2 regions of the Bradyrhizobium sp. USDA 3364 genome follow, and region 2 is predicted to be linked to the other one. Evidence: predicted binding sites of a transcription regulator. Region 2 holds the regulator's gene; the other holds the start of a gene.
The links. The regulator PhoB, encoded in region 2, activates phosphate uptake and scavenging genes when phosphate is short. The targets are predictions, from matches to a motif close to TGTCATNNANCTGTCAT.
Positions count from the first base shown of each region.

Region 1 (4,416 bases), 4.7 Mb from region 2:
ATAGGCAACGCCGGACTGCTCGACGATCTTGCGCACCAGCGAATAGCCGTTGGAGTGCACGCCCGAGGACGCGAGCCCGATCACGGCGTCGCCCGCCGCGATATCTGCCGTCGGCAGCAGGGTGCCGCGTTCGGCCGCGCCGACGGCAAAGCCGCCGAGGTCGTAATCGCCGTCCTTGTAGAGGCCGGGCATCTCGGCAGTCTCGCCGCCGATCAGCGCGCAGCCGGATTCGCGGCAGCCTTCGGCGATGCCGGCGACGATCTGCGCGGTGGCCTCCGGGTGCAGCTTGCCGCAGGCGAAATAGTCGAGGAAGAACAGCGGTTCCGCGCCCTGCACGACGAGGTCGTTGACCGACATCGCGACCAGGTCGATGCCGATGCCGCCATGGATGCCGGTCTCGATCGCGATCTTCAGCTTGGTGCCGACGCCATCGGTCGCCGCCACCAGGACAGGATCCTTGAAGCCCGCGGCCTTGAGGTCGAACAGCCCGCCGAATCCGCCGATCTCGGCGTCCGCGCCGGGACGTGCGGTGGCCCGCACCATCGGCTTGATCAGATCGACCAGACGATTGCCGGCGTCGATATCGACACCCGAATCCGCGTAAGTGAGCCCGTTTTTGCGCTCGGTCATGCCCAATTCCAGATGATCAGGGGCTGGTTACGAGGAATTCCGCCCCCGCGCAATGGCTCGCGGGCAGCTCGCCGCGATACTATGTAGATAACACAAGGCCGCAGCTGAAAAGAGCTGGATATCGAGTAAAATCAGGCTTCTAGCCGGGAAGCGATCCAAGTTGAGCATTCCGAATATCATTACCCTCGCCCGCATCATCCTGGTGCCGGTGATCGTCTGGGCCATCGTCTCGAGCCAGATGGAGATCGCCTTCGCGATCTTCGTGATCGCCGGCGTGTCGGATGCGGTCGACGGTTTCCTCGCCAAGCGCTTCAACATGGCAAGCGAGCTCGGCGCCCTGCTCGACCCGCTCGCCGACAAAGCGCTCCTGGTGTCGATCTATATCGCGCTCGGGATCTGGGGTGCGGTGCCGCGCTGGATCGTGATTCTCGTGGTGTCGCGCGACATCATGATCGTCTCCGCCGTGATTGTGTCATGGTTGTTCGACAAGCCGGTCGAGATGAAACCGTTGATGGTGTCGAAGCTGAACACGGTGGCGCAGGTCGCGTTCGCGGCGCTGGTGCTGGCCTCGCTCGGTTTCGGCTTTCAGCCGCACCCCTACGACCTGATCCTGATGGGGCTGGTCACGATCTTTACTTTGGGTTCGGTGTCCCTCTATCTCGTGGAGTGGGTGCGGCACATGAGCACGATCGAAGCTCGGTAGACCGGCTTTCCCGCGACAAGGCGAAGCGCTTGCGCGGAGATTCATGCTAAATCGAAGTGGTCTGGAGACTTGTGTGGCCAGTAGCGTTCAACCTCGTCAATTGGCCTTGGCCCTGCCGCACGAGGAGAAACTGACCCGCGACGATTTCCTCGAGGGGCCCGCCAACGAGGCGGCGCTGGCGCTGATCGACGGCTGGCCCGACTGGCCGAATCGAATCATGCTGCTGGTGGGCCCCGACGGCTCCGGCAAAAGCCACCTCGCCGCGATCTGGGCCGAGAGCGCCGGCGCGCGCTCGACCGCCGCGCATGCGCTGACCGCCGAGGCGGTGCCGACGGCGCTTGCCACCGGCGCGCTGGTGGTCGAGGACCTCAGGCCATCGGATTTCGACGAGCGCGCGATGTTTCACCTGCTGAATCTCGCACGCCAGGACGATGCCTTCGTCCTGATCACGGCGCGCGTGCCGCCGTCGGCGTTTGAGATCGAACTGCGCGACCTGAGGTCGCGGCTCCGCGCGGTGCCGACGGTGGCGCTGCTGCCGCCCGACGACCAGCTGTTCCGCGGCCTGATCGTCAAGTTCTGCGCCGACCGCCAGATGAGCGTGGACGAACCGCTGGTCAGCTTTCTCTGCAACCGGATCGAGCGTTCCTACGTTGCCGTCCGGCAGGTGGTCGAGCTGCTCGATACCGAGGCACTGCGGCTCGGCCGGCCGGTCACGAGGGCGCTGGCGGCGGAGCTGCTGCGCGACGCCTGAGCCGTGCCGCGGCTTGACGGCGCAGGCGGGCGGCACATCAATGTCATCGAAACGTCATCGCAATATCACATGGTCGGAACGGCCTTCGGCTAGACCGCCCCGGCCCCCTGCCCCGAATTGGACCAGCATTTGATGGACTCGGCACAAGCAACTGAAATCAAAGAGAAAGAGGCGGAACTCCCGCCCGTCCCCGCGATCGCGACAAGCCCCGAGCGCTTCATCAACCGGGAGCTCTCCTGGCTGCATTTCAATCGGCGGGTGCTCGAGGAATCGGTCAATCTCGGCCATCCCGTGCTGGAGCGGGTCCGCTTCCTGTCGATTTCGGCGAATAACCTCGACGAGTTCTTCATGGTCCGCGTCGCCGGTATCAAGGCGCAGGTCCGCGAGGGCATCGCCGAGCGCAGCCCGGACGGCCTGCTGCCGGCCGAGCAGCTCGTGATGATCAACAAGACCGTGTCGCAACTCGCCTCCGACCAGCAGGCGATCTGGAGCGACCTGCGCGACATCCTGTCCAAGGTCGGCATCCAGCTGGTCGACGGGCGCGACGTCACCAAGTCCGAGCGCGCCTGGATCGAGGATCACTTCCTCCACAGCATCTTCCCGCTGCTGACCCCGCTCGCGATCGACCCGGCGCATCCCTTCCCGTTCATCCCGAACCTCGGCTTCACGGTGGCGCTGCAATTGGCGCGGATCTCCGACGGCAAGGCGATGAACGCGCTGATTCGCATGCCCGGCAAGATCGACCGCTTCATCCGCATCCCGTCCAGCAAGGAAGGTGCGCCGGCGCGTCTGATCACGCTTGAGCAGGCCACCGGCCTGTTCATCGGCCGCCTGTTCCCCGGCTACACCGTCAAGGGCCAGGGCGCGTTCCGCATCATCCGGGACTCCGAACTGGAAATCGAGGAAGAGGCCGAAGACCTCGTTCGCCTGTTCGAGACCGCGCTCAAGCGCCGCCGTCGCGGGTCGGTGATCCGGCTCGAGATCGAGGCCACGATGCCCGAAGAGCTGCGCATCTTCGTGCAGCACGCATTGTCGGCCGCCGACGATGAAGTGATCCTGGTCGACGGCGTGCTCGCGATGAACGAGCTGTCGCAGCTCACCCGCCTCAATCGCCCCGACCTCGAATTCCCGCCCTATGTGCCGCGCCACCCCGAGCGCGTGCGCGACCATGGAGGCGATATCTTCGCCGCGATCCGGCAGAAGGACCTCGTGGTCCATCACCCCTATGAATCCTTCGACGTCGTCGTCCAGTTCCTGCAGCAGGCGGCGCGCGATCCCGACGTGGTCGCGATCAAGCAGACGCTCTATCGCACCTCGAACAATTCGCCGATCGTGCGCGCGCTGGCGGAAGCCGCCGAAGCCGGCAAGTCGGTCACCGCGCTGATCGAACTGAAGGCGCGCTTCGACGAGGAAGCCAACATCCGCTGGGCCCGCGACCTCGAACGCGCCGGCGTGCAGGTGGTCTACGGCTTCATCGAACTGAAGACGCACGCCAAGCTGTCCATGGTGGTGCGCCGCGAGGGCGGCAATCTCACCACCTATGTGCACACCGGCACCGGCAACTACCATCCGGTCACCGCGCGCATCTACACCGACCTCTCCTACTTCACCTCGGACCCGATCATCGGCCGCGACGTCGCGCGTGTGTTCAACTACATCACCGGCTATGCCGAGCCGAGCGACATCGAGAAGATGGCGGTGTCGCCGCTGACGCTGCGCAAGCGGATCATCGAGCACATCCATGACGAGATCGCCCACGTCAAGCATGGCCGCACCGGCGCGGTCTGGATGAAGATGAATGCGCTGGTCGACCCCGACATCATCGACGCGCTGTATGAAGCCTCGCAGGCCGGCGTCGCGGTCGAGCTCGTGGTGCGCGGCATCTGCTGCCTGCGGCCGGGCCTGCCGGGATTGTCGGAGAACATCCGCGTCAAATCGGTGATCGGCCGGTTCCTGGAACACGGCCGAATCTATTGCTTCGGCATGGGCCAGGGCCTGCCGAGCACAAAAGCTGCTGTGTATATCTCGTCTGCCGACATGATGCCGCGCAACCTCGACCGCCGCGTCGAGGTTCTCTGTCCGCTGCAAAATCCCACGGTGCATCAGCAGGTTCTCGAACAGATCATGGTCGCGAACCTGAAGGACACCGAGCAGAGCTGGCAATTGTTGCCGGATGGATCGTCAACGCGTATGAAGGCCGCGAAAGGCGAAGAGCCCTTCAATCTGCATGACTATTTCATGACAAATCCGAGTCTGTCCGGCCGTGGTAAGTCTCTCAAGGAATCTTCACCGCGCCGTCTCACGCGTCGCAACGAACGCCAGCAACCGTCGT
Region 1 covers NZ_JBSRYG010000002.1:6,554,139-6,558,554, reverse strand. Annotated here, with positions in the region: gene purM (phosphoribosylformylglycinamidine cyclo-ligase) at 1-630, opposite strand, end outside; gene ACVILL_RS30585 (CDP-alcohol phosphatidyltransferase family protein) at 791-1,333, shown strand; gene ACVILL_RS30580 (chromosomal replication initiator DnaA) at 1,407-2,084, shown strand; gene ACVILL_RS30575 (RNA degradosome polyphosphate kinase) at 2,217-4,416, shown strand, end outside.
Region 1: a site for PhoB is predicted at 2,126-2,142, ahead of ACVILL_RS30575 (RNA degradosome polyphosphate kinase). Genes of this name have one in related genera too.

Region 2 (4,416 bases):
TCGACCCTGCTGCGCATCTTCAACCGGATGTATGATCTGTATCCGGGCCAGCGCGCCGTCGGCCAGCTGATGCTGGACCAGACCAACATCCTCGATCCCAAGCTCGACCTCAACCTGCTGCGCGCGCGGGTCGGCATGGTGTTCCAGAAGCCGACGCCGTTTCCGATGACGATCTACGAGAACATCGCATTCGGCATCCGCCTCTACGAGAAGATCTCGAAGTCCGAGATGGACGACCGGGTCGAGAAGGCGCTGCGCGGCGGCGCGCTGTGGAACGAGGTCAAGGACAAGCTGAACGCCTCCGGCCTGTCGCTCTCCGGCGGCCAGCAGCAGCGGCTGTGCATCGCGCGCACCGTGGCGGTGCGTCCCGAGGTGATCCTGTTCGACGAGCCGTGCTCGGCGCTCGATCCGATCTCGACCGCCAAGGTCGAGGAGCTGATCCAGGAGCTCTCCGAGGACTACACGATCGCGATCGTCACCCACAACATGCAGCAGGCGGCGCGCGTCTCCGACAAGACCGCCTTCATGTATCTCGGCGAGCTGATCGAGTTCGACGACACCAACAAGATCTTCACCTCCCCGAGCGATCGGCGCACCCAGGACTACATCACCGGCCGGTTTGGTTGACCGGGCTGAGGAGACAAGCGATGGCTTCTGAACATACCGCCAAGGCATTCGACAGCGACCTGCAGGAGTTGACCCGCCTGGTCGCCGAGATGGGCGGCCTCGTCGAACGGATGATTACCGAATCGGTCGATGCGCTGATCCGTCGCGACGTCGCGCTCGGCAAGCGCGTGGTCGCCGCCGACATCGACATCGACAATCTGCAGCGCGTCATCGAAGAGCGCGCGGTGCTGACGATCGCCCGCCGCCAGCCGATGGCGATCGACCTGCGCGAGATCGTCAGCGCGATGCGAGTCGCCACCGACCTCGAGCGGATCGGCGACCTCGCCAAGAACATGGGCAAGCGCGTCGCGGCGCTGGAGAGCGATTTCCAGCCGTTGAAGCTGATCCGCGGCCTGGAGCACATGACCGACCTCGTGCTGTCGCAGGTCAAGTCGGTGCTCGACGCCTACGCCGCGCACGATCTGCCGGCGGCGATGAACGTCTGGAAGGGCGACGAGGAGGTCGACGCGATCTGCACCTCGCTGTTCCGCGAACTGCTCACCTACATGATGGAGGATCCGCGCAACATCTCGTTCTGCATCCATCTGATGTTCTGCGCCAAGAACATCGAGCGCATCGGCGACCACGCCACCAATATCGCCGAGACCGTGTTCTACATGATCGAGGGCCAGCAGATCACCGACAAGCGCCCCAAGGGCGACATGACGACTTTTGCCACCACGGTGCCGGGTAACTAGGGCATGATCTCCAATAGCGGAAACCGGATTGTCTTCGCGACAAAGCGTTTGCGCGAGGATCGTGCTCGAGAGAAGTGAGCGTTTCGGTTTGCGTCTGGGCAACGGATCACCACAAAGAAAGAACTTAGACCGATGAGCGCACGCATTCTGGTAGTCGAAGACGAGGAAGCGCTGACGACGCTGTTGCGCTACAACCTCGATGCGGAAGGCTACGATGTCGAAACGGTTGGGCGCGGCGACGATGCCGACACCCGTCTGAAGGAGCGCGTCCCCGACCTCGTGGTGCTCGATTGGATGCTGCCGGGCCTGTCCGGCATCGAGCTGTGCCGCCGCCTGCGGGCGCGGCCCGAAACCAAGCAGCTTCCGATCATCATGCTGACCGCGCGCGGCGAGGAGAGCGAGCGCGTGCGCGGGCTTGCTACCGGCGCCGACGATTACATCGTCAAGCCGTTCTCGGTGCCGGAACTGCTGGCGCGGGTGAAGGGCCTGCTGCGCCGCGCGAGCCCGGAGCGGCTGGCGACCGTGCTGACCTATGGCGACATCGAGCTCGACCGCGAGAAGCGCCGCGTGGCGCGCTCGGGCCGTCCGATCGATCTCGGTCCGACCGAGTATCGTTTGCTCGAGTTCTTCCTCGAGCATCCCGGCCGCGTGTTCAGCCGCGAGCAGCTTCTCGACAGCGTCTGGGGCCGCGACATCTACATCGATGAGCGCACCGTCGACGTGCATATCGGCCGCCTGCGCAAGCTGCTCAATCCGGGCCGCGAGCAGGACCCGATCCGCACCGTGCGCGGCGCCGGCTATGCGCTCGACGACCGGTTTGCCAAAGCCGAGCCGCAACCGTAACGGCGGCTGGTGATGTGAGTTGGTTCGCTATCACGTGAGGTGAGCACACTGTCTGGCTCCCTCCCCCCTTGCGGGGGAGGGTGGGGAGAGGGGTGAGCCCCGGGCTGTGGCGTAAGGCGTGTAGCGACGTCCTCAACCGAACCGACGGTGCATTCTTCGCGATCGATAATCAGCGGAGCAAGCGGTACCCCTCTCCCCAACCCTCCCCCGCAAGGGGGGGGGGAGGGAGCCCGACGTGCGTGCTCACCTCACGTCGTGCGCTGCGCTCCATCCGGGCTACGCATCACACAAAAAATCCCCGCTTGCGCGGGGATTTGTTTTGCAGTCCAGGCTAGCTTCCCGAGTGCTACTTGATCTGTGGTTTCGCCGACGGCCGGCGGCGATCGGCGGCGGGCTGGTAGGCGACGCGCGAGTGATGCGCGCAATAGGGCAGGCCGGCGAGCGCCTTGCCGCCGCAGAAGAAGAATTCCGGGCTCGAGGGATCGCCGACCGGCCAGTGACAGGTGGCCTCGTTGAGCTCGAGCAGCGACAGCCGCTGGCTCATCGGCACCACGTTGTCGTAGGAGATCGGATCGGGCTCCATCTCGACCTCGAAGGCGTGCGCGAGCGCGGTGTTGCCGCGCGAGACCGGGCGCGCCACCCGCATCATGTGCTGAGCGGGACGCGCCTTGCGCTGCCGCGGCGCCGCCGTGGAGGGTGCTTTGGCGCGACCGGAGAGGCCGAGCCGGTGCACTTTGCCGATCACGGCGTTTCGCGTCACATTGCCAAGTTCCGCTGCGATCTGGCTGGCCGAAAGGCCAGACTCCCAGAGCTTCTTCAGCTGCTCGACGCGATCGTCGGACCAGGTCAATACCGTCATCGCATTCTTCCTTTCGCATGGCGCCGGCCAGTCATTGGAGCGGCGCTGCGAGCCAAATCTGGACAAATATCCCTGCGGCCAGAATCCCTTAGCCCTCGCCGGGCACGGTGTTGCGCCCGAACGTTTACGCGAGACACGAAGGCTACTTAGAGGGTCCAGTACTGCCGCACGAGATGTCGTACCCGACAGGCCAAACGCTACAATATGGCGTGACTCTGGCGCAAGAGTCCGCGGCCGTGCGTCCACATGTTCCAGCACAGTTAAGCATTGCAATGAGGCTTTTCCACCGCACCGGAATGCTACGGATTGTGTACGCTGCGCATCGCAGGAAGGCCGGCAAACGGCGGCTCCTGGCGATTGACACTGACCCGCCGCAGCATAGAATGTTGGCCACGTGCCGCCCGCAAAGGCGGCCGTTTTGTTTTCCGAAGCTGGCCGTTGCTGCGCTGGCGTCAATGCGCGCGGCAATTGTCGGCCTCAAACCGGCAGTGAACGCCATGACCAACGTTGCCTCGTCGCATCTGCTCCCCGTCTTCGCCCGGGTCGATCTCGGCTTCGAGCGCGGTGAGGGCGCCTGGCTGATCGCAACCAACGGCGACCGCTATCTCGACTTCACCTCGGGCGTCGCGGTGAACGCGCTCGGGCACGCGCATCCGCATCTGGTCAAGGCGCTGCAGGAGCAGGCGACCAAGCTCTGGCACATGTCGAACCTGTTCAAGAGCCCGGACGGCGAGGCGCTGGCCGCGCGGCTCTGCGAGCAGAGCTTTGCCGACTTCGTGTTCTTCTGCAATTCCGGCGCGGAAGCGATGGAGGGCGTGATCAAGCTGGTCCGTCATCATCACTTCTCCAAGGGCCACCCCGAGCGCTACCGCATCATCACCTTCGAAGGCGCCTTCCACGGCCGCACGCTGGGCACGCTGGCTGCGACCGGCTCGGCGAAATATCTCGAAGGCTTCGGCCCGCCGATGGATGGCTTCGACCAGGTGCCGCACGGCGACATCGAGGCGGTCAAGAAGGCGATCGGCCCGCACACCGCCGGCATCCTGATCGAGCCGATCCAGGGCGAGGGCGGCGTACGCTCGGCGCCGCAGGCTTTCTTCAAGGCGCTGCGCGCGCTGTGCGACGAGCACGGCCTGCTGCTCGCCTTCGACGAGGTGCAGACCGGCATGGGCCGCACCGGCGACCTGTTCGCCTACAAGCGCACCGGTGTCACGCCGGACGTGATGTCGCTGGCGAAGGCGCTCGGCGGCGGATTCCCGATCGGCGCAGTGCTGGCGACCGCGCAGGCTGCGGCCGGCATGGCGCCGGGCTCGCACGGCTCGACCTTCGGCGGCAATCCGCTCGCGGTCG
Region 2 covers NZ_JBSRYG010000002.1:1,843,952-1,848,367, reverse strand. Annotated here, with positions in the region: gene pstB (phosphate ABC transporter ATP-binding protein PstB) at 1-627, shown strand, start outside; gene phoU (phosphate signaling complex protein PhoU) at 648-1,364, shown strand; gene phoB (phosphate regulon transcriptional regulator PhoB) at 1,497-2,207, shown strand; gene ACVILL_RS08590 (GcrA family cell cycle regulator) at 2,554-3,066, opposite strand; gene ACVILL_RS08585 (acetylornithine transaminase) at 3,564-4,416, shown strand, end outside.